One region of the Streptomyces sp. NPDC057963 genome, then DNA from elsewhere that is predicted to be linked to it. Evidence: predicted binding sites of a transcription regulator. Region 1 holds the regulator's gene; the other holds the start of a gene.
What was found. Region 1 encodes HspR, which represses chaperone genes until heat shock. Its sites were predicted from a motif close to TTGAGNNNNNNNNNCTCAA; they were not measured.
Positions count from the first base shown of each region.

Region 1 (9,530 bases):
TCACCGAGACGACCTGCGTGGCGATCCTGCAGCCGGGGTATCGGATCGGCGAGCGCACCATCCGCCCCGCGCGGGTGGCGGTGGCCGAACCCCAGCCGGGTGCGACACCGGCCGCGGCCAAGGAAGAGAAGGCAACCGACGAGGAGAGCGGTGGCACCGAGGAGGTCTGACATCCCGTCTGACCACCTCGCGGCCCACCGCCCGGCCATGCGACCGGCCAACGGGCCCGCCGCATGGCCGATCGTCCGGAAGGAGGGACGTCGATGAGCACGAAGGACTTCGTCGAGAAGGACTACTACAAGGTCCTCGGCGTCCCCAAGGACGCCACCGACGCCGAGATCAAGAAGGCGTACCGGAAGCTCGCCCGCGAGTTCCACCCGGACGCCAACAAGGGCGACGACAAGGCGGAGGAGCGCTTCAAGGAGATCTCCGAGGCGAATGACGTCCTCGGCGACACCAAGAAGCGCAAGGAGTACGACGAGGCGCGCGCCCTCTTCGGGAACGGCGGCTTCCGGGCCGGCCCCGGCGGCGCCGGAGGCAACTTCAACTTCGACCTGGGCGACCTCTTCGGAGGCACCCAGGGCGGGGGCGCGGGCGGCGGACCCGGCGGTTTCGGCGGCAGCGGGGGCGGCCTGGGCGATGTCTTCGGCGGCCTGTTCAACCGGGGCGGTACGGGGACGCGGGTGCAGCCGCGCCGCGGCCAGGACATCGAGTCCGAGGTGACGCTCAGCTTCACCGAGGCGGTCGAGGGGGCCACGGTCCCGTTGCGGATGTCCAGCCAGGCGCCCTGCAAGGCGTGCTCCGGCACCGGTGACAAGAACGGCACCCCCAGGGTCTGCCCGACCTGTCTCGGCACCGGCCAGGTGTCGCGCGGCACCGGCGGCGGCTTCTCGCTCACCGATCCCTGCGTGGACTGCAAGGGCCGGGGCCTCATCGCCCAGGACCCCTGCGATGTCTGCAAGGGCAGCGGACGGGCGAAGTCCTCCCGGACCATGCAGGTCAGGATTCCGGCGGGTGTCTCGGACAGCCAGCGGATCCGGCTGCGCGGCAAGGGCGGTCCGGGCGAGCGAGGTGGACCGGCCGGCGATCTGTACGTCGTGGTCCATGTCGACGCCCACCCGGTGTTCGGCCGCAAGGGCGACAACCTCACGGTCACCGTGCCCGTCGACTTCACGGAGGCGGCGCTCGGCGGCGAGGTGAAGGTGCCCACGCTCGGCGGCCCGCCGGTCACCCTGAAACTGCCGGCCGGGACTCCCAACGGGCGCACGATGCGCGCCCGGGGCAAGGGCGCCGTACGCAAGGACGGCACCCGGGGCGACCTGCTGGTCACCGTCGAGGTGACGGTGCCCGGCGAGCTCACCACCGAGGCCAGGGAAGCACTGGAGGCCTACCGGAAGGCGACTGCGGGCCGTGACCCGCGGGCGGAGCTCTTCCAGGCAGCGAAGGGAGCTTGAGGTGGACGGCCGACGACGCAATCCGTACGAACTGACCGATGAATCGCCGGTGTACGTGATCTCGATCGCGGCCCAGCTCTCGGGCCTCCATCCGCAGACACTGCGCCAGTACGACCGCCTGGGCCTGGTCTCTCCCGACCGCACGGCCGGGCGCGGCAGACGCTACTCGGCCCGCGACATCGAGCTGCTGCGCACCGTGCAGCAGCTGTCGCAGGACGAGGGCATCAACCTCGCCGGCATCAAGCGCATCATCGAGCTGGAGAACCAGGTCGCGGCCCTCCAGCAGCGCATCGCCGAGCTCTCGTCGTCCCTCGACGGTGCGGCGGCGGCGATGCAGCAGCGCGAGGCCCAGGTGCACGCCTCGTACCGGCGCGATCTGGTGCCGTACCAGGATGTGCAGCAGACCAGCGCGTTGGTGGTCTGGCGGCCGAAGCGGCCGAAGGACTGAGCGGGTTCGCACCCCGCACGACGAGCGAGGCCCGTCACCCGTTCCTCACCGGGGTGGCGGGCCTCGCCCGTGGGCGCACGCCGTGTACGTCGTCCCGGACCGGGAACGCAGCATCCGTCCGTAGCGTGGCCTGCTGCTGCGACGGGGCCGGCTGCGGCTGGTGTGACGGGCCGGGAACGGCTGTGGGCCGGTGCGACGGACGGGGAACGGCTGTGGCGGGGACGGCCACCGGGTCGGTGGCCCCTGCTCCTTGTTCTTCCGGTGCGACCCGCCCGGTCAGGGGGCCGCGTCCGCCACGAGACCGGAGTACCCCGAGGACAGCTCGGGTGTGAGGGGTGCGCACCATTCGTGCTGCGTCAGGATCTCGGCCAGCGGGTACACCTCGTCCCCCACCGTGCCGGCCGCCCGGTCCAGATGCACCGGCCGCCCGCTCAACAGGAGACGCAGGGCAGGCAGGGCGCGGGCCTTGAACGTGAGCTTCTTCCCCGACGAGAGCACCTCGACCGTCCGGCCCAGATCACGGAACCGGGGACGGAACTCGCTGATGCAGACGACGGAGGCAAGGGGACCGAAGGTCTCCAGGAAGGGGACGTGCCGGGGCGGGGCGACGTCCTGCTCCCGCGTCACCAGAAAGTCTGCGGGAGTGCGGGACCCGACGAGCCGGACGGCCGCCCCGACGAGTTCCTGGTGCTGTTCCGAGCCCGCCGCGTTGTCCAGATCGCGACGGAAGAGCTCGTTCTCACGGGACCGGTCGGCGAGCCAGGACAGCCAGTCCGCCCCGGTCCGCGTGGTGAACCCGAGCGTCATGTGCAGGCTGTGCCCCGAGCCGCGACCGCTTCGGCCGGCCCGGTGCCAATGACCGCGCGGGATGTGCATGACGTCGCCGGGGTTCATGGTGCCGGCCCAGAGCGTTTCCTCGCTGGGGTCGTTGTTCCGGGCGGTGTCGCGGTGGAGCGGCGCGACGCGCGACGTGCCCCGTACCTCCCAGTCCTTCTCGCCCGAGAGCTGGACGGCGAGGACATCGTGGTCGTCCCAGTGCAGGCCGAAGCCGTCGGCGCCGTTCGTGGTGAGGTAGATGTTGACCGTGACCCGATCGCCCGACCACCACTGGATGGCCCGGCAGGCCACTTCGAGCGTGGGGTCGAAGACGTTCGCACGGTCCAGCACCATCGTCACCCCCTCGCGCAGGAGGTTCCCGAGGTGGCGCATGTTCACCAGGCCGGCCTGGCCCGCACCGCCCGTGTCCTGGCTCAGGTACGCGCCGGGGTGCAGTTCCCGGCCGTCCTGGAAGCAGCGAATCTGCGGACTTCCCAGCCGCCTGCGCATCGCCAGATCCAGAAGCCGGGCGGGAGTCAGCAGGCGCGTGACCAGACCCGGGTCGCCGAGGCTGCCCCGGGCGAACCCGGTGCCGAGATGACGTGGGCCGTCCCACCCCAGTGCCTCTTCGATACCGGCGACCAGTCTGTGGTCCACTGCCCCTCCTGATGCGGAAACCCTGGTGGCGCCGAGGGGCCGCGCGGCCTTGCGACGACGCGGCCCCGTTGCCGTCCTGCGGATCCGGTCCTCAGACGCGGTGCGGCGCGTCGGTCGCTACGTTCGGCCAGGCGATGTCCCAGGCGATGTCGCCTGCTGCGGCGCCGAGCGGGTCGGCACCGTCGGAGCGGTCGTGCACGCTCCCCAGCACCTCCACCGACACGAGGAGGTCATCGCTGCTGAGGGTGCTCTGGGTGGCGCTCATGTGTATCGCTCCGTCCGATCAGAGGTTCGATGCCGAGTGAACAGTGCCATCGAAGCACGTTCACCGGCGGTTGGGATCATCGGCAGAGTGAAAAATCCGATTCAACGGCGAATTCCCATGACTTGGCGTCAGAGTGCGTCGCGATCGGCGCCCTGGTCCAGGATTCCTGACTGTGCGATGAGGTAACCGAGTTGGGCGCGGCTGCCGCTGCCGAGCGCGGCGTTCAGTTTGGCGATGTGCGCCCGGCAGGTGCGTACGTTCATACCGAGGCGGCGGGCGATGGAGTCGTCGACGTTTCCTTCGACGAGGAGCTGGGCGATGGAGCGCTGTACTCCGCTGATGCCCTTGGGCGTCTGTTCGTATCTCCTCTCTTCGAGGAACGGTTCCGCGCGGGTCCACAGCTGCTCGAAGACCTTCACCAGGTACTCGACCAGCCCGGGGTGGCGCAGTTCCAGGGCGACTTGGCGGTCGTCCTGGGCCGGGATGAAGGCGACGGTCCGGTCGAAGATGATGAGGCGTTCGATGAGTTCTTCGAGCGTCCGGATCTCGACCTTGCCCTCGGGCAGACGCTCCGCGTAGGCAAGGGTTCCAGGGCTGTGCCGGGCCGTGTGCTGGTAGAGCGTGCGGATGCTGACACCGCGGTCCACCACCGAGAGGCCCCGTTCCAGGGCCTCGCTGAGGCGGTCCTCGCTCCGCCCGCCCCCGGGCTGGACGGTGAGGACTTCGGTGCGGCACTCGGCCGTGGCGAGATCGAGCGCCGCGTTGATCCGGTTGACCCCCTCCAGCACGGTGATGGCGTGGGTCGTCGGCGGGTCCTGGGCACTGATGTCCATGAACGGTTCGAAGGATTCGGCCAGTTCGACGGAGTGCCGCCGGCGTTCCTGGATCTCGCGCTCTATGGGGTGAAGGCGCTGGGCCAGGGCGGCGGACGGGGGGACCGGACGGAGCCAGTCGGAGTCGTCGGGGTCCGGGTGCAGGAGGGTGAAGTCCATCAGGCAGGGCGCCGAGTCCACTTCACTGCGGGCGATGCGTCCGGAGCGAAGTGCGCTGGCATAGAGGCGTTTTCCGGCGTCACAGAGCTCGGTGATCCCATGAGGATGCGCCTGTTTTGTATCTCTTGTGGTCATACCTCCACCCCCCAGGTTCCTGAACATGCAGGAACATGATGCATTGACTCGGTGGTGTTCGCCTGCCCAGGTAAGACATCGTCTTAGGTGCGGGGGAGAAGAATCCACAAGTGAGGACGAAGCTGACTATGTATAAGCGAGTGCTTCGCTCGGTGCTTGCCGCCTCGTTCGTCGCGGCTTTGGGCCTTGGAGCGGTGGGCGCCGGCGACATTGCCTGGAACGCCGAGGCGGCATCCGTGCCGGGTGACATCGCGTGGAGCGTTGAGGCGGCGCCCGCGTCGGGCGACATCGCCTGGGTCGCGCCGGCCTCCGCGTCGGGCGACATCGCCTGGGTCGCGCCGGCCTCCGCGTCGGACGACATCGCCTGGGTCGCGCCGGCCTCCGCGTCGGACGACATCGCCTGGGTCGCGCCGGGTGACATCGCGTGGAGCGTCGAGGCGGCGGCCGCGCCCGGTGACATCGCCTGGTCCGAGCCGACCCACCTGAGCGCATGACCATCCCGCCGGACGACCGAACCTTCCGGCGCGAGATGGCCACGGCCTACCGATCAGGCTGGCATTTCATCGATCTCGTCACGGCCATCCCCCGTTGTGGCGACTCGTTGATGGTCACTCTGTTCGGCGACCCCATCGTTGTCGCACGGGAAGAAGACGGCGAAGTACGTGCCTACCGTTGCCTCCGCAAGCCGCGGGGAGCACCGCAGCCCGTCCGCTGCGCGATTCGGTACGACATGATTTTCGTCAACCTCGACCGGCGGGACCACCAGCTGTTCGAGCCAGAGACTATTTCCGCCACCCCCCGCAGTGCCTGAGCGATCCCCCGTCGTTACATGTCGCTCAGTCACTCCCCCACACAACGGCGCCATCGTGACCTGAACACGATGGCGCCGTTGTGCTGCCCGGAGCGGAGTCCGCGGTTTCCCGCCCGCCCCGCCCGCCGCGCCCGCCGCGCCCGCCCCGCTCGGCCCGGTTCCTCTCACGCCCTGCCGGGTTCCCCTCACGCCCTGCCGAGCGCCCGGTCCAGGGCGATCTCGATGACGACGCGGTCCGGGTTGGGCCCCGGCGTGCGCGCGTAGCGTTCCTCGTAGCGGCGTACCGCGTCGGCGACCGCCTCCGCCTCCGCGCTCACCGTCGCGCGGCCCTCCAGGGTCGCCCAGCGGCGCCGGTCGACCTGGCAGACCGCGACCCGTGCGCCGTCCGGACCCGCGGCCAGGACGTTGGCGACCTTCCGGCTGTTCTTGCTGGCGATGACGCGGGCGAGCCCGGCCCCGGGGTCGTACGTCACGCCCACCGGCACCACGTGCGGTGTGCCGTCGGCGCGGGGGGTGGTCAGTGTGCACAGGTGGTGCTCGCGCCAGAACGCGAGGTACTCGGGGCTCGGATTCGTTACGTCGACTGCCATGGGGACAGCGTAGGCAGTGCGGACCCGCACATCATCCTGCGGTGGCGGAGGCCCTCTCCGGCCGGTTGACTCGGAATCCGACCCGGTCCTGGTCCCGGTCCTGGTCCTGGTCCCGGAATCCGACCCGGTCCCGGTCCTGGTCCTGGTCCCGGAATCGGACCCGGAAGAGAAGTGCCTGTGGGGTTGAGTGGAATAGACTCAACTTTGTACACGTTGACTCAGTCAGTGTTGTGGAGAGAGCCAGCCATCGCAAGGAGGAGAAAGCGCACGTGGACGCCGAGCTGACCAACAAGAGCCGGGATGCCATCAACGCGGCCACCAGCAGGGCCGTGAAGGACGGACACCCCGATCTGACCCCCGGGCACCTGCTGCTCGCGCTGCTCGCGGGCGAGGACAACGAGAACATCATCGACCTGCTCGCCGCCGTCGAGGCCGACCAGATCGCCGTACGCACCGAGACGGAGCGGCTCCTGGGCGCCGAGCCCAGCGTGACCGGGTCGACCGTCGCCCCTCCGCAGCCCAACCGCGAGCTGCTCGCCGTCATCGCGGATGCCGCGCAGCGCGCGAAGGAGCTGGGCGACGACTACCTCTCCACCGAACACCTGCTGATCGGCATCGCGGCCGAGGGCGGCCGCGCCGGTGAGATCCTGAGCGGTCAGGGGGCCAGTGCGAAGAGGCTGCTGGACGCATTCGAGAAGAGCAGGGGAGGGCGCCGGGTGACCACACCCGACCCGGAGGGCCAGTACAAGGCCCTGGAGAAGTTCGGTACGGACTTCACGGCCGCCGCGAGGGAAGGCAAGCTCGACCCGGTCATCGGACGCGACCAGGAGATCCGGCGCGTCGTCCAGGTGCTGTCGCGGCGTACGAAGAACAACCCCGTACTCATCGGTGAGCCCGGCGTCGGCAAGACCGCCGTGGTCGAGGGCCTCGCCCAGCGCATCGTCAAGGGCGACGTCCCCGAGTCCCTGCGGAACAAGCGCCTCGTCTCGCTCGACCTCGGCGCGATGGTCGCGGGCGCGAAGTACCGCGGCGAGTTCGAGGAGCGGCTGAAGACCGTCCTCTCCGAGATCAAGGAGAGCGACGGGCAGATCATCACCTTCATCGACGAGCTGCACACCGTCGTCGGCGCGGGCGCCGGCGGCGACTCCGCCATGGACGCCGGCAACATGCTCAAGCCGATGCTGGCCCGCGGCGAGCTCCGCATGGTCGGCGCGACCACGCTCGACGAGTACCGCGAGCGGATCGAGAAGGACGCCGCGCTGGAGCGCCGCTTCCAGCAGGTGCTGGTGGCGGAGCCGAGCGTCGAGGACACCATCGCGATCCTGCGCGGTCTCAAGGGCCGCTACGAGGCCCACCACAAGGTCTCCATCGCGGACTCCGCGCTGGTGGCGGCCGCGACCCTGTCCGACCGCTACATCACCTCGCGCTTCCTCCCCGACAAGGCCATCGACCTGGTCGACGAGTCGGCGTCCCGGCTGCGCATGGAGATCGACTCCTCGCCCGTCGAGATCGACGAGCTCCAGCGCGCCGTCGACCGCCTCCACATGGAGGAGCTGGCCCTCAGGAACGAGACCGACCCCGGCTCCAGGCAGCGCCTGGAGAAGCTCCGGCGCGACCTCGCCGACAAGGAGGAGGAGCTGCGCGGCCTGACCGCCCGCTGGGAGAAGGAGAAGCAGGGCCTCAACCGCGTCGGTGAGCTGAAGGAGCGCCTCGACGAACTGCACGGCCAGGCCGAACGCGCCCAGCGCGACGGCGACTTCGACACCGCCTCCAAGCTGCTGTACGGGGAGATCCCCGGCCTGGAGCGGGAGCTCGCGGAGGCGGCCGAGGCCGAGCAGGAGGCCGCCAAGGACACGATGGTGAAGGAGGAGGTCGGCCCGGACGACATCGCCGACGTCGTCGGCTCCTGGACCGGCATCCCGGCCGGACGCCTGCTGGAGGGCGAGACCCAGAAGCTGCTCCGCATGGAGGACGAGCTGGGCAAGCGCCTCATCGGGCAGACCGAGGCCGTGCGCGCGGTCTCGGACGCGGTACGCCGCACCCGCGCCGGCATCGCCGACCCCGACCGGCCCACCGGCTCGTTCCTCTTCCTCGGGCCGACCGGTGTCGGCAAGACGGAGCTCGCGAAGGCGCTCGCCGACTTCCTGTTCGACGACGAGCGGGCCATGGTCCGCATCGACATGAGCGAGTACAGCGAGAAGCACAGCGTGGCGAGGCTGGTCGGCGCCCCGCCCGGATACGTCGGCTACGAGGAGGGCGGCCAGCTCACGGAGGCGGTCCGCCGCCGCCCGTACAGCGTGGTCCTGCTGGACGAGGTCGAGAAGGCCCATCCCGAGGTCTTCGACATCCTGCTCCAGGTCCTGGACGACGGCCGGCTCACCGACGGACAGGGCCGGACGGTGGACTTCCGCAACACCATCCTGATCCTGACCTCCAACCTCGGCAGCCAGTTCCTGGTCGACCCGCTGACCAAGCCCGAGGTGAAGAAGGAGCAGGTCCTGGAGGTCGTACGGGCCTCGTTCAAGCCGGAGTTCCTCAACCGGCTCGACGACCTGGTGGTCTTCTCCGCGCTGTCCGGCGACGAGCTCGCGCACATCGCGAAGCTCCAGATCGACCGGCTCGCCGGACGCCTGGCCGAGCGCAGGCTCACCCTCGACATCACCCCGGACGCCCTGGCCTGGCTGGCCGAGGAGGGCAACGACCCGGCCTACGGAGCACGGCCGCTCCGCCGTCTCATCCAGACGGCGATCGGCGACCGGCTCGCGAAGGAGATCCTCGCGGGCGAGATCAAGGACGGGGACACCGTCCGGGTGGACCGGGCCGGGGACGGACTGCGCGTCGGCCCCGCGGCGTAATCACCCCGGCCCCGTGCCGCCGGCACCCCGTACAGGGTGCCGGCGGCACGGTCCGCACACCGGCCGCGTGTCAGCTTGTGGCGGATCGGGCCCGTCCGGGCTTGCCATCCCCCGCCCGCCATGGGAGAGGATGGCGGCAACCGCACGAAGGGAAAAACACGGTGAGCATCGATCCGTCCTCGATTCCTAATTTCGGGGGCCAGCCCGAACCGCAGGCCGCAGGACCGGAGGGCCCCGTCGTCCCTGACCAGGACCTCGTCAAGCAGCTCCTGGAACAGATGGAGCTGAAGTACGTCGTCGACGACGAGGGCGACCTCGCGGCGCCGTGGGAGGACTTCCGCACGTACTTCATGTTCCGCGGCGAGGACGAGCAGCAGGTCTTCTCGGTCCGTACGTTCTACGACCGCCCGCACGCCGCGGACCAGCGTCCGGTCCTTCTCGACGCGATCGACGACTGGAACCGCCGCACCCTGTGGCCCAAGGTCTACACGCACACCCACGAGCCCG
Region 1 is NZ_JBHVPX010000002.1:523,593-533,122, forward strand. It holds gene grpE (nucleotide exchange factor GrpE) at 1-170, shown strand, start outside; gene dnaJ (molecular chaperone DnaJ) at 264-1,454, shown strand; gene ACFVT1_RS06145 (heat shock protein transcriptional repressor HspR) at 1,456-1,902, shown strand; gene ACFVT1_RS06150 (JmjC domain-containing protein) at 2,179-3,375, opposite strand; gene ACFVT1_RS06155 (hypothetical protein) at 3,467-3,640, opposite strand; gene ACFVT1_RS06160 (helix-turn-helix transcriptional regulator) at 3,769-4,794, opposite strand; gene ACFVT1_RS06165 (5'-nucleotidase) at 4,878-5,261, shown strand; gene ACFVT1_RS06170 ((2Fe-2S)-binding protein) at 5,258-5,578, shown strand; gene ACFVT1_RS06175 (pyridoxamine 5'-phosphate oxidase family protein) at 5,764-6,168, opposite strand; gene clpB (ATP-dependent chaperone ClpB) at 6,438-9,023, shown strand; gene ACFVT1_RS06185 (YbjN domain-containing protein) at 9,185-9,530, shown strand, end outside.

Region 2 (9,530 bases), on a different contig from region 1:
ACCATGGCATGTCTACAGGGGTGCCCCCCGCGCCCCTGGGATCAGCGCGTCCCCCCACCGAGGCCTCGGAGGCACTCACATGCCGGTGCTCAGATCCGGATCCGGAACGTCCCGCCGCCCGCGCTTCGCGGCGGCAGGAACCCTGCTCGCAGCCCTCTCCCTCCTCCTCACCCTGCCCGGCGCGGCAAACGCGGCGGGTGCCCACGACTCCGCCGCCGCGGCCAAGAAGCCCGCGCGGGGCACGGCCACGATGGGCATGGGCGTCGTGGCCCACGACGGCCAGGGCGGACTGCCGCGCGACACCCGCGCCGCCCAGACCGAAGGCGTGGACGTCGCCAGCTACCAGGGCAACGCCGACTGGCCGTCCCTCTGGAACAGTGGCGTGAAGTGGGCCTACACCAAGGCCACCGAGGGCACCTACTACACGAACCCGTACTTCGCCCAGCAGTACAACGGCTCGTACAACGTCGGCATGATCCGGGGCTCGTACCACTTCGCCACCCCGAACACCACGAGTGGCGCCGTCCAGGCCAACTACTTCGTGGACCACGGGGGCGGCTGGTCCAAGGACGGCAAGACCCTGCCGGGCGCGCTCGACATCGAGTGGAACCCGTACGGCGACCAGTGCTACGGCCTGAGCCAAGCCTCCATGGTCTCCTGGATCCGCGACTTCGTGAACACCTACAAGGCGCGCACCGGCCGCGACGCGGTCATTTACACCGCGACCAGCTGGTGGCAGGCCTGCACCGGGAACAACGCGAGCTTCGGCGCCACCAACCCGCTGTGGGTGGCCCGTTACAGCAGCACGGTCGGCGAGCTCCCGGCCGGCTGGGGCTTCTACACGATGTGGCAGTACACCTCGTCCGGCCCGTACGTCGGCGACCACAGCCACTTCAACGGCGCGCTCGACCGCGTGCAGGCTCTCGCCAACGGCTGAGCCGGCCCGCCGCGCCCGCGCGGTCCGCCACGTCGCACAATCGAGCCCCGGTGACCCACCCAGTCGCCGGGGCTCTCCTCTATTCACCCCTGTGGCCAGGCATTTCTCCCGCCGGGCCGAGACCGAAGACCTCTATGCATCTGATGTATACACCACATGTATAGTCCTTCTAAGTCGCACATCGTGTGCCCTGTTCAGCAACGGAGGAGTGACCCGCCTTGTCCATGAAGACGAAGTCGATCGGTACGGGGTTGGCCGCCGCCCTTGTGACGGCACTCACCCTGACGCTGAGCGGCTGCTCCATGCAGACCACCGCGCCGGGCTCGGCGCGCGGTGACGCGGGCTCCGACGCCAAGGGCACCTTCGGCCCGGTGGACTGCCGCAAGGCGAAGTGCATAGCGCTGACCTTCGACGCGGGGCCGGGCGAGGACACCCCGCATCTGCTGGACATCCTCAAGGAGAAGAAGGTGCACGCGACCTTCTTCCTGCTGGGCAAGAACCACGTCAAGCAGCACCCCGACACCGTGCGCAGGCTCGCCGCCGAGGGGCACGAGGTGGCCAACCACACCTGGTCCCACGAGATCCTGACGGACAAGAAGCCGGCCGAGATACGCGCCGAGCTGAAGAAGACGCAGGACGCGATAGCGGAGATCACCGGCACGAAGCCGCGTCTGATGCGCCCGCCGCAGGGCCGCACCGACGACACCGTCTCGGACATCAGCAAGGACCTGGGACTCTCCCAGATCCTGTGGAGCGCCACCGCCAAGGACTACTCCACGACCGACTCGGCCCTGATCAAGAAGCGCATCCTGGATCAGGCGAGCAAGGACGGCATCATCCTGTTGCACGACATCTACAAGGGGACGGTGCCCGCCGTGCCCGGCATCATCGACGCGCTGAAGAAGCAGGGCTACACCTTCGTCACCGTCCCGCAGCTGATGGCCCCCGCCGAGCCGGTCCCGGGGACCATCTACCGCCCCTGATCCGGAGTACCGACCGCTGATCCGGAGTACCGTCCGCAGGGATCCGTACTCCGGATCCCTGCGGACGGAAGGGAAGTGCACCCGGCGCACGCACGACGGCGGAGGTGCGAGAGCGCCCGGCGCGCGCGACGGCGGACGTACAAAAGCACCCACCGCACCCCGGACGGCGGACGGCGGACGGCGGACGGCGGACGGCGGACGTGCGAGGACACCCGCCGCACCCCGGCGGCGGAGGCGCGAGAGCACCCCGCGCGCACGGAACGGCCCACCCACCCGTCGCCGGGAAGGCGGGCCGTCCGTACCGGTCGCGCACGTGGTGCCACGCCCGTCACGCCATGGCGCCTACGCCGCGGCCGGGATCCTCTCCCCCGGCCTGGCCGCGGAGGCCGGCGCGAGGGCGATCTCCAGTACCTGGCGCACATCCGTCACCGGGTGGACCTCCAGGGTGTCCAGAACCTCGGCCGGGACATCGTCCAGGTCCGCCTCGTTCCGCTTCGGGATCACCACGGTGGTGATCCCGGCCCGGTGCGCGGCCAGCAGCTTCTGCTTCAGGCCGCCGATCGGCAGCACCCGTCCGGTCAGCGAGACCTCACCGGTCATCGCCACATCCGTCCGGACCAGCCGTCCGGAGAGCAGCGAGGCCAGTGCCGTCGTCATCGTGATGCCGGCGCTCGGGCCGTCCTTCGGGACCGCGCCCGCCGGGAAGTGGATGTGCGCCCCCCGGTCCTTCAGGTCCGCGACGGGCAGCTCCAGCTCCGCGCCGTGCGACCGCAGGAAGCTCAGCGCGATCTGCGCGGACTCCTTCATGACGTCGCCGAGCTGACCGGTGAGGGTCAGTCCGGACGCCCCGGTCTCCGGGTCGGCCAGCGACGCCTCCACGAACAGCACGTCGCCGCCGGCGCCGGTCACCGCGAGTCCGGTGGCCACGCCCGGCACCGCGGTGCGGCGCTCGGCCGGGTCCTGGGCGGACTCGGGGACATGGTGCGGCCGTCCGACCAGACCGCGCAGATCCGCCTCGGTGACCGTGAACGGAAGCTCCCTGGCGCCCAGTTCGTGCTGGGCGGCGACCTTGCGGAGCAGCCGGGCGACGGCCCGCTCCAGATTCCGTACGCCCGCTTCACGGGTGTACTCCCCGGCCAGCTTGCGCAGCGCGGACTCGTCGAGCGCCACCTCGTCCTTCTCCAGACCGGCCCGCTCCAGCTGACGCGGAAGCAGGTGGTCACGTGCGATGACGACCTTCTCGTCCTCGGTGTAGCCGTCGAGCCTGACCAGCTCCATCCGGTCGAGCAGGGCCTCCGGGATGGCTTCGAGGACGTTGGCCGTCGCGAGGAAGACGACGTCGCTGAGGTCGAGCTCGACCTCCAGGTAGTGGTCGCGGAAGGTGTGGTTCTGGGCCGGGTCGAGGACTTCGAGCAGAGCGGCCGCCGGGTCGCCCCGGAAGTCGGAGCCGACCTTGTCGATCTCGTCGAGCAGGACGACCGGGTTCATCGAACCGGCCTCCTTGACGGCCCGGACGATGCGTCCCGGCAGCGCACCGACGTAGGTGCGCCGGTGTCCGCGGATCTCCGCCTCGTCCCGCACACCGCCGAGCGCGACGCGGACGAACTTGCGGCCCATGGCGTGCGCGACGGACTCACCGAGCGAGGTCTTTCCCACGCCCGGAGGGCCCACCAGCGCCAGTACGGCACCGCCGCGCCGTCCGCCGACGACGCCGAGACCGCGCTCGGCACGCCGCTTGCGGACGGCCAGGTACTCGGTGATCCGCTCCTTCACGTCCTGCAGGCCCGCGTGCTCGGCGTCGAGGATGCGCTGGGCGCCGGGGATGTCGTACGCGTCCTCGGTCCGCTCCGTCCACGGCAGTTCGAGAACGGTGTCGAGCCAGGTCCTGATCCAGGAGCCCTCGGGGCTCTGATCGGAGGAGCGCTCCAGCTTGTCGACCTCCTTGAGCGCGGCCTCACGGACGTGCTCGGGAAGTCCGGCGGCCTCGACGCGCACCCGGTAGTCGTCGGACTCGTCTGCGCCGGAACCAGGACCGCCGTTGAGATCGGCGAGCTCCTTGCGTACGGCGTCGAGCTGGCGCCGCAGCAGGAATTCGCGCTGCTGCTTGTCGACGCCCTCCTGGACGTCCTTGGCGATGGACTCGGCGACATCCTGTTCGGCGAGGTGTTCACCGAGCCACCGGATGGCGAGCTTCAGCCGGGCGACCGCGTCGACGGTCTCCAGGAGCTGCACCTTCTGGGCCGTGGTGAGGAAGGGCGAGTAGCCGGAGTTGTCGGCGAGCGCGGAGATGTCCTCGATCTGCTGGACCCGGTCCACGACCTGCCAGGCACCGCGCTTCTTCAGCCAGCTGGTGGCGAGAGCCTTGTACTCCTTGACCAGCTCGGCGGCGGCCCCGGGGAGCGGGTCGGGGACGGCCTCGTCGACCCGTGTCCCCTCCACCCAGAGCGCCCCGCCCGGTCCACTGGTCCCGGCTCCGATCCGCACCCGGCCACGGCCGCGGATGAGCGCGCCCGGATCCCCGTCCGAAAGCCGTCCGACCTGCTCGACGGTGCCGATGACACCGGTGCCGGCGTACGTCCCGTCGACCCGCGGCACCAGAAGCACCTCGGGCTTGCCACCACCCTCACGGGCTGCGGCCTGTGCGGCCTCCACGGCGGCGCGTACATCGGTGTCGGACAGGTCCAGAGGCACCACCATGCCCGGCAGCACGACCTCGTCGTCGAGCGGCAGCACAGGCAGGGCGAGCGGAGTGACCGCATTGGAATCGATAGCCATGATCTCCCCTTCGGCAGTCAAGTTGAGCTATGCAGACTCAATGCTTGTGAGCCGCCCCTTGTTCCCCAGGGCATGTTCGCCGTGAGCGATCGCCTGAGGCGTTCGCGCGCCGGACGGCCGCGTCGGACCCCGCACGCAGGCTGAACCCCACGCGCGCCCCCTTGATTCCGGACCGTCCGAGCCGCTCCGGTCGATTCCGAGCCGCTCCGGTCGATTCCGGACCGTCCGAGCCGCTCCCGTCGGCGAAAACCCATCGGCAACCGGCCGGAACACCGGGCAGAGTGCCGACATGAGCGAGAGTGCGAGTACGGGTACGGGTACGAACGACGGCAGAGGGCTGAGCCCGGACGGAACGATCCGGCGGGAGGGCTCGCTGAGCCGGGTGCCGGTGGTGTTCGCCCCCGTGGTCGAGGCGGCCAGCGCCCGGATCACCGAGGCGTTCGACGACGCGCGGCTGCACAGCGCGTACATCTACGGGAGCATTCCGCGCGGCACGGCTGTTCCCGGTGTCTCCGATCTGGACCTGCTACTCGCCCTGCGCGCCGAGCCCACCGAGGCCGACCGGGCGGCGGCCCGGGCCATCGAGGCCGAGCTGGACAGCTCGTTCGGCCAGATCGACGGGGTCGGTGTCCTTCTCGCCGCCGCCGAGACCCTCACCAGCACATTCGAACGCAATGATCTCGGCTTCTTCCTCGCCTGCCTCTGCACCCCACTGCTGGGCGAGGACCTCGCCGCACGGCTGCCGCGCTACCGCCCCACTCCACTGCTCGCCCGGGAGACCAACGGGGATCTCCACCTCTTGCTCCCCCGCTGGCGGCGGCGGTCCGCCGAAGCCACCACGGACGCCGAACGCCGAAGCCTCAGCCGTGGCGTCGGCCGCCGCCTCGTCCGGTCGGGCTTCACGCTGGTCATGCCGCGGTGGGGCGGCTGGACCAGCGACCTGACCGAGTCCGCCGAGGTGTTCGCCCGCTACTACCCGGACCACCCGGAGCGGATCGAACAGATGCGGACGGCCGCGCGCACGGGCCGCACCCCGTCCGCCGACCCGGCCGTCCTCGCGCTGCTCATCGACGATCTGGCGCCCTGGCTGGCAGCCGAGTATCTCGCCGTCCACGGCAAGAAGGCCCCGCGCCCCTGACCCCCGCGCCCCCCGCCGCACCGGCGCGGCGCAGCAGCGGTCGGCAGGCCAGGCCCACCAGCAGCGCCAGCGGGTGGCCCCAGGCGGCGAGGGGGTTGCCGACATCGAGCAGATCACGCAGCAGCATCGCGCCGACCGCGCCGAGTACCAGCCCCCGCGGCCACGGCGTGAGCAGCCCGGCGAGCGCACCCACGCCCGCCATCACCCCGAAGCTGATGCCGTAGTCGAGCTGGTGCAGTGAGGACTCCGGCAGACGACCGGCCGCCACGGACAGTCCGACCGGGATCTCGGTGGCGAGGGTCGCCACGACATGGCCGAGCAGGAACACCCCGGCGGCGCGCCGTCCCCCGACGCGGCGTTCCAGCGCGGTCAGCACCAGAGCGAAGCCGAGGACGTACGGGGAACCGAGCCCGCCGACGACCCACAGGGCACTGGCGACCAGGACCAGCAGCGGGGTTTCGCGCAGATGTGCGACGTCCGTGCTCGATTCACGCAGCACGGTGGAGACGGTGTCCGGATCGCCGTACTCCATGAAGAGGGACGTGGCGACGAGCACCAGCAGGTACCCGAAGGTGAACGGGGTACCGGTGGGCGTCGGCAGCAGCCGCAGGCACCGGCGGGCCCACCGCGCCGTACCGCCCGCCCGGAGTTCCCGGACAGGTGGAGAGGCGATGCCTTCCGTACGGCGCCGGCGCGGAACGGCGTCGGGCAGCGGGGCCGCGGGCCCGTCTTCGCGAACCGCCCTGCCCCTGCCCCTGCCCCTGCCCTGACGCACCGCACGAGGCCCCTTCCGTACAAGCCCGCGAAGCAACGTGATCATCTCCGTGCTGTCCATGACCCGAGCGGCGTGCGAACCGGCCGCACGTCCTCTTATACGCACCGTGCCTGTGCGCCGGTTATACGCGCCGTGCCCGTGCGCCGGTCATACGCGCCGTGCCCGTGCGCCGGTCATACGCATCGCGCCCGCGCGCCGGCCATGCCCGATGGCCTCTACGGACCGCGCCTGCGCACCGGCCATGCCTGACGGCGCCTTGTACGAATCCAGCAATCCGCCGGCCTTCGGATGAATCCGGCAATCCGCTGGCCCCTGGACGCGCGGACCGACCAGGATGGCGGGGACCGCGGCGGTCACCGCATCCGCCGCCCGCGTCCGTCCCTCACGTCCGCCATCGACCGGAGAGCCACACCATGCCCGAGATCCACGGCCCCGACCCCCTCGCCCCCCTCACGCTCGACCGCCGGGAAGGCCCGTACGGCGAAGTCGTCCTCCGGGAGCGGGGGGACGACTTCGAGATCATCGCCAACGGATGCTTCCTCATGGACACCTCGGACGGGCGCTCCGAGCGGCTGCTGATCGACGCGGCGCTGGCCGCCCTGCCCGACGGCCGGACGGCACCCGCGGTGCTCATCGGAGGGCTCGGGGTCGGGTTCTCGCTCGTGCGGGCCGCCGCCGAGCCGCGGTGGGGGCGGATCGCCGTCGTCGAGCGGGAGCAGGCGATCGTGGACTGGCACCGGGCGGGGCCGCTGGCCCGGATCTCCGACGCGGCGCTCGCCGATCCGCGGACCGAGATCCTGACGACGGATCTCGTCTCGTACCTGCGCACGACTACGGACCGTTACGACGCTCTGTGCCTGGACATCGACAACGGACCGGACTGGACCGTCACCGAGGACAACACGAGCCTGTACTCCCCCGCCGGTCTGGCGGACTGCCGGGAGCGGCTGACGCCGGGCGGCGTTCTCGCGGTCTGGTCCGCACAGCCGTCCGCGGATTTCGAACAGGCTCTGCGGAATGCCGGATTCAGCGGGGTACGGACGGAAGAGGTGCGTGTTGCCCGAGGTGTTCCCGACGTGGTGCATCTCGCACTTCGGACACTCTGAGAGCCCTCGTCGGGCATTCTCGGCCCCCGGACGCCCGGGGGCCAAGCGCCACAAGGCCGACACTCCGCCACTTCGTCGCGCCCCTGCCGTTACACCCTGCGTAGCCGAGAGCGGCCCGCTGCCTTTACGCTGCTGACCGGTGACGGGATCACCCGTGAAATCCACAAGCGAAGACCGTGCGTCCGGGGGAATGACCCCCGTGAGAACGGGCAGGGGCGGGGCGATGGAACAGACACACACCACCCACAACGGTGTCGCGGCCACCCCGGGCGCGCAGCGCCGGGTGCTGGTGGTCGAGGACGACGCCACGATCGTCGATGCCATTTCCGCCCGGCTGCGGGCGGAGGGCTTCCTGGTGCAGACCGCACTCGACGGGCCCGCGGCCGTGGACGCGGCCGAGGCGTGGCAGCCCGATCTGATGGTGCTCGACATCATGCTTCCCGGCTTCGACGGCCTGGAGGTCTGCCGCCGCGTGCAGGCCCAGCGGCCGGTGCCGGTGCTCATGCTGACCGCCAGGGACGACGAGACCGACATGCTGGTCGGTCTCGGGGTCGGCGCCGACGACTACATGACCAAGCCGTTCTCGATGCGTGAGCTGGCGGCCCGGGTGCACGTACTGCTGCGCCGGGTGGAGCGGGCGGCACTGGCCGCGGTCACTCCGCGCAGCGGCATACTGCGCCTCGGAGAGCTGGAGATCGATCACGCGCAGCGCCGGGTCCGGGTGCGCGCCGACGACGTCCACCTCACGCCGACCGAGTTCGATCTCCTGGTCTGCCTGGCCAATACGCCGCGCGCGGTGCTCTCCCGGGAGCAGTTGCTGGCCGAGGTCTGGGACTGGGCGGACGCCTCCGGCACCCGTACCGTCGACAGTCACATCAAGGCGCTGCGCCGGAAGATCGGTGCGGAGCGGATCCGTACCGTGCACGGAGTCGGCTACGCCCTGGAGACCCCGTCCCCATGACTCGGCCCGGTTCCGGACTGCGCCCCTTTTCGGTCAAGGCCAAGCTGGGCACGCTGGTGGTGGTCTCGGTGTTCATCACCACCGGGCTGCTGATGGTGGCCCTGCGCACCCGGACGGAGCTCCGCTTCATCACGGTGTTCTCGGTGATCGCGACCCTGCTGATCACCCAGTTCGTGGCGCACGGCCTGACGGCGCCGCTGGACGAGATGACGACCGTGGCCCGGTCGATCTCGCACGGCGACTACACCAGACGGGTGAGTGGTGCCGACCGGCGCGACGAGCTCGGCGACCTGGCCCAGACGATCAACCTCATGGCGGACGATCTGGAGGCCGTGGACCGGCACCGCAAGGAGTTGGTGGCCAATGTGTCGCATGAGTTGCGGACCCCCATCGCGGCGCTGAGAGCCGTGCTGGAGAACGTCGTGGACGGGGTGTCCTCGGCCGATCCCGAGACCATGCGGACGGCGCTGAAGCAGACGGAGCGGCTCGGCAGGCTGGTGGAGACGCTGCTGGACCTGTCCCGTCTGGACAGCGGGGTGGTCACGCTGAAGGCCCGCCGTTTCGAGGTGTGGCCGTATCTGTCGGGCGTGCTGAAGGAGGCGAACCTCGCCGCCTCGCACCGCCGGCTGTCCTCCGGTTCGGGGAACCACACCCGTAAGGACGTACATCTGCATCTGGATGTGTCGCCGCCCGAGCTGACCGCGCACGCGGACGCGGAGCGGCTGCACCAGGTGGTGGCGAATCTGGTCGACAACGCTGTCAAGCACAGCCCGCCGCACGGCCGGGTCACCGTCCTGGCGCGGCGCGGCGCCGGGCCGGAGTCGCTGGCGCTGGAGGTCCTGGACGAGGGGCCGG
Region 2 is NZ_JBHVPX010000004.1:440,000-449,529, reverse strand. It holds gene ACFVT1_RS12325 (lysozyme) at 80-937, shown strand; gene ACFVT1_RS12320 (polysaccharide deacetylase family protein) at 1,162-1,920, shown strand; gene lon (endopeptidase La) at 2,263-4,695, opposite strand; gene ACFVT1_RS12310 (nucleotidyltransferase) at 4,985-5,833, shown strand; gene ACFVT1_RS12305 (rhomboid-like protein) at 5,760-6,608, opposite strand; gene ACFVT1_RS12300 (spermidine synthase) at 7,022-7,714, shown strand; gene ACFVT1_RS12295 (response regulator transcription factor) at 7,938-8,675, shown strand; gene ACFVT1_RS12290 (ATP-binding protein) at 8,672-9,530, shown strand, end outside.
Region 2: lon (endopeptidase La) is a predicted target of HspR. The motif match lies at 4,718-4,736, and genes of this name have one in related genera.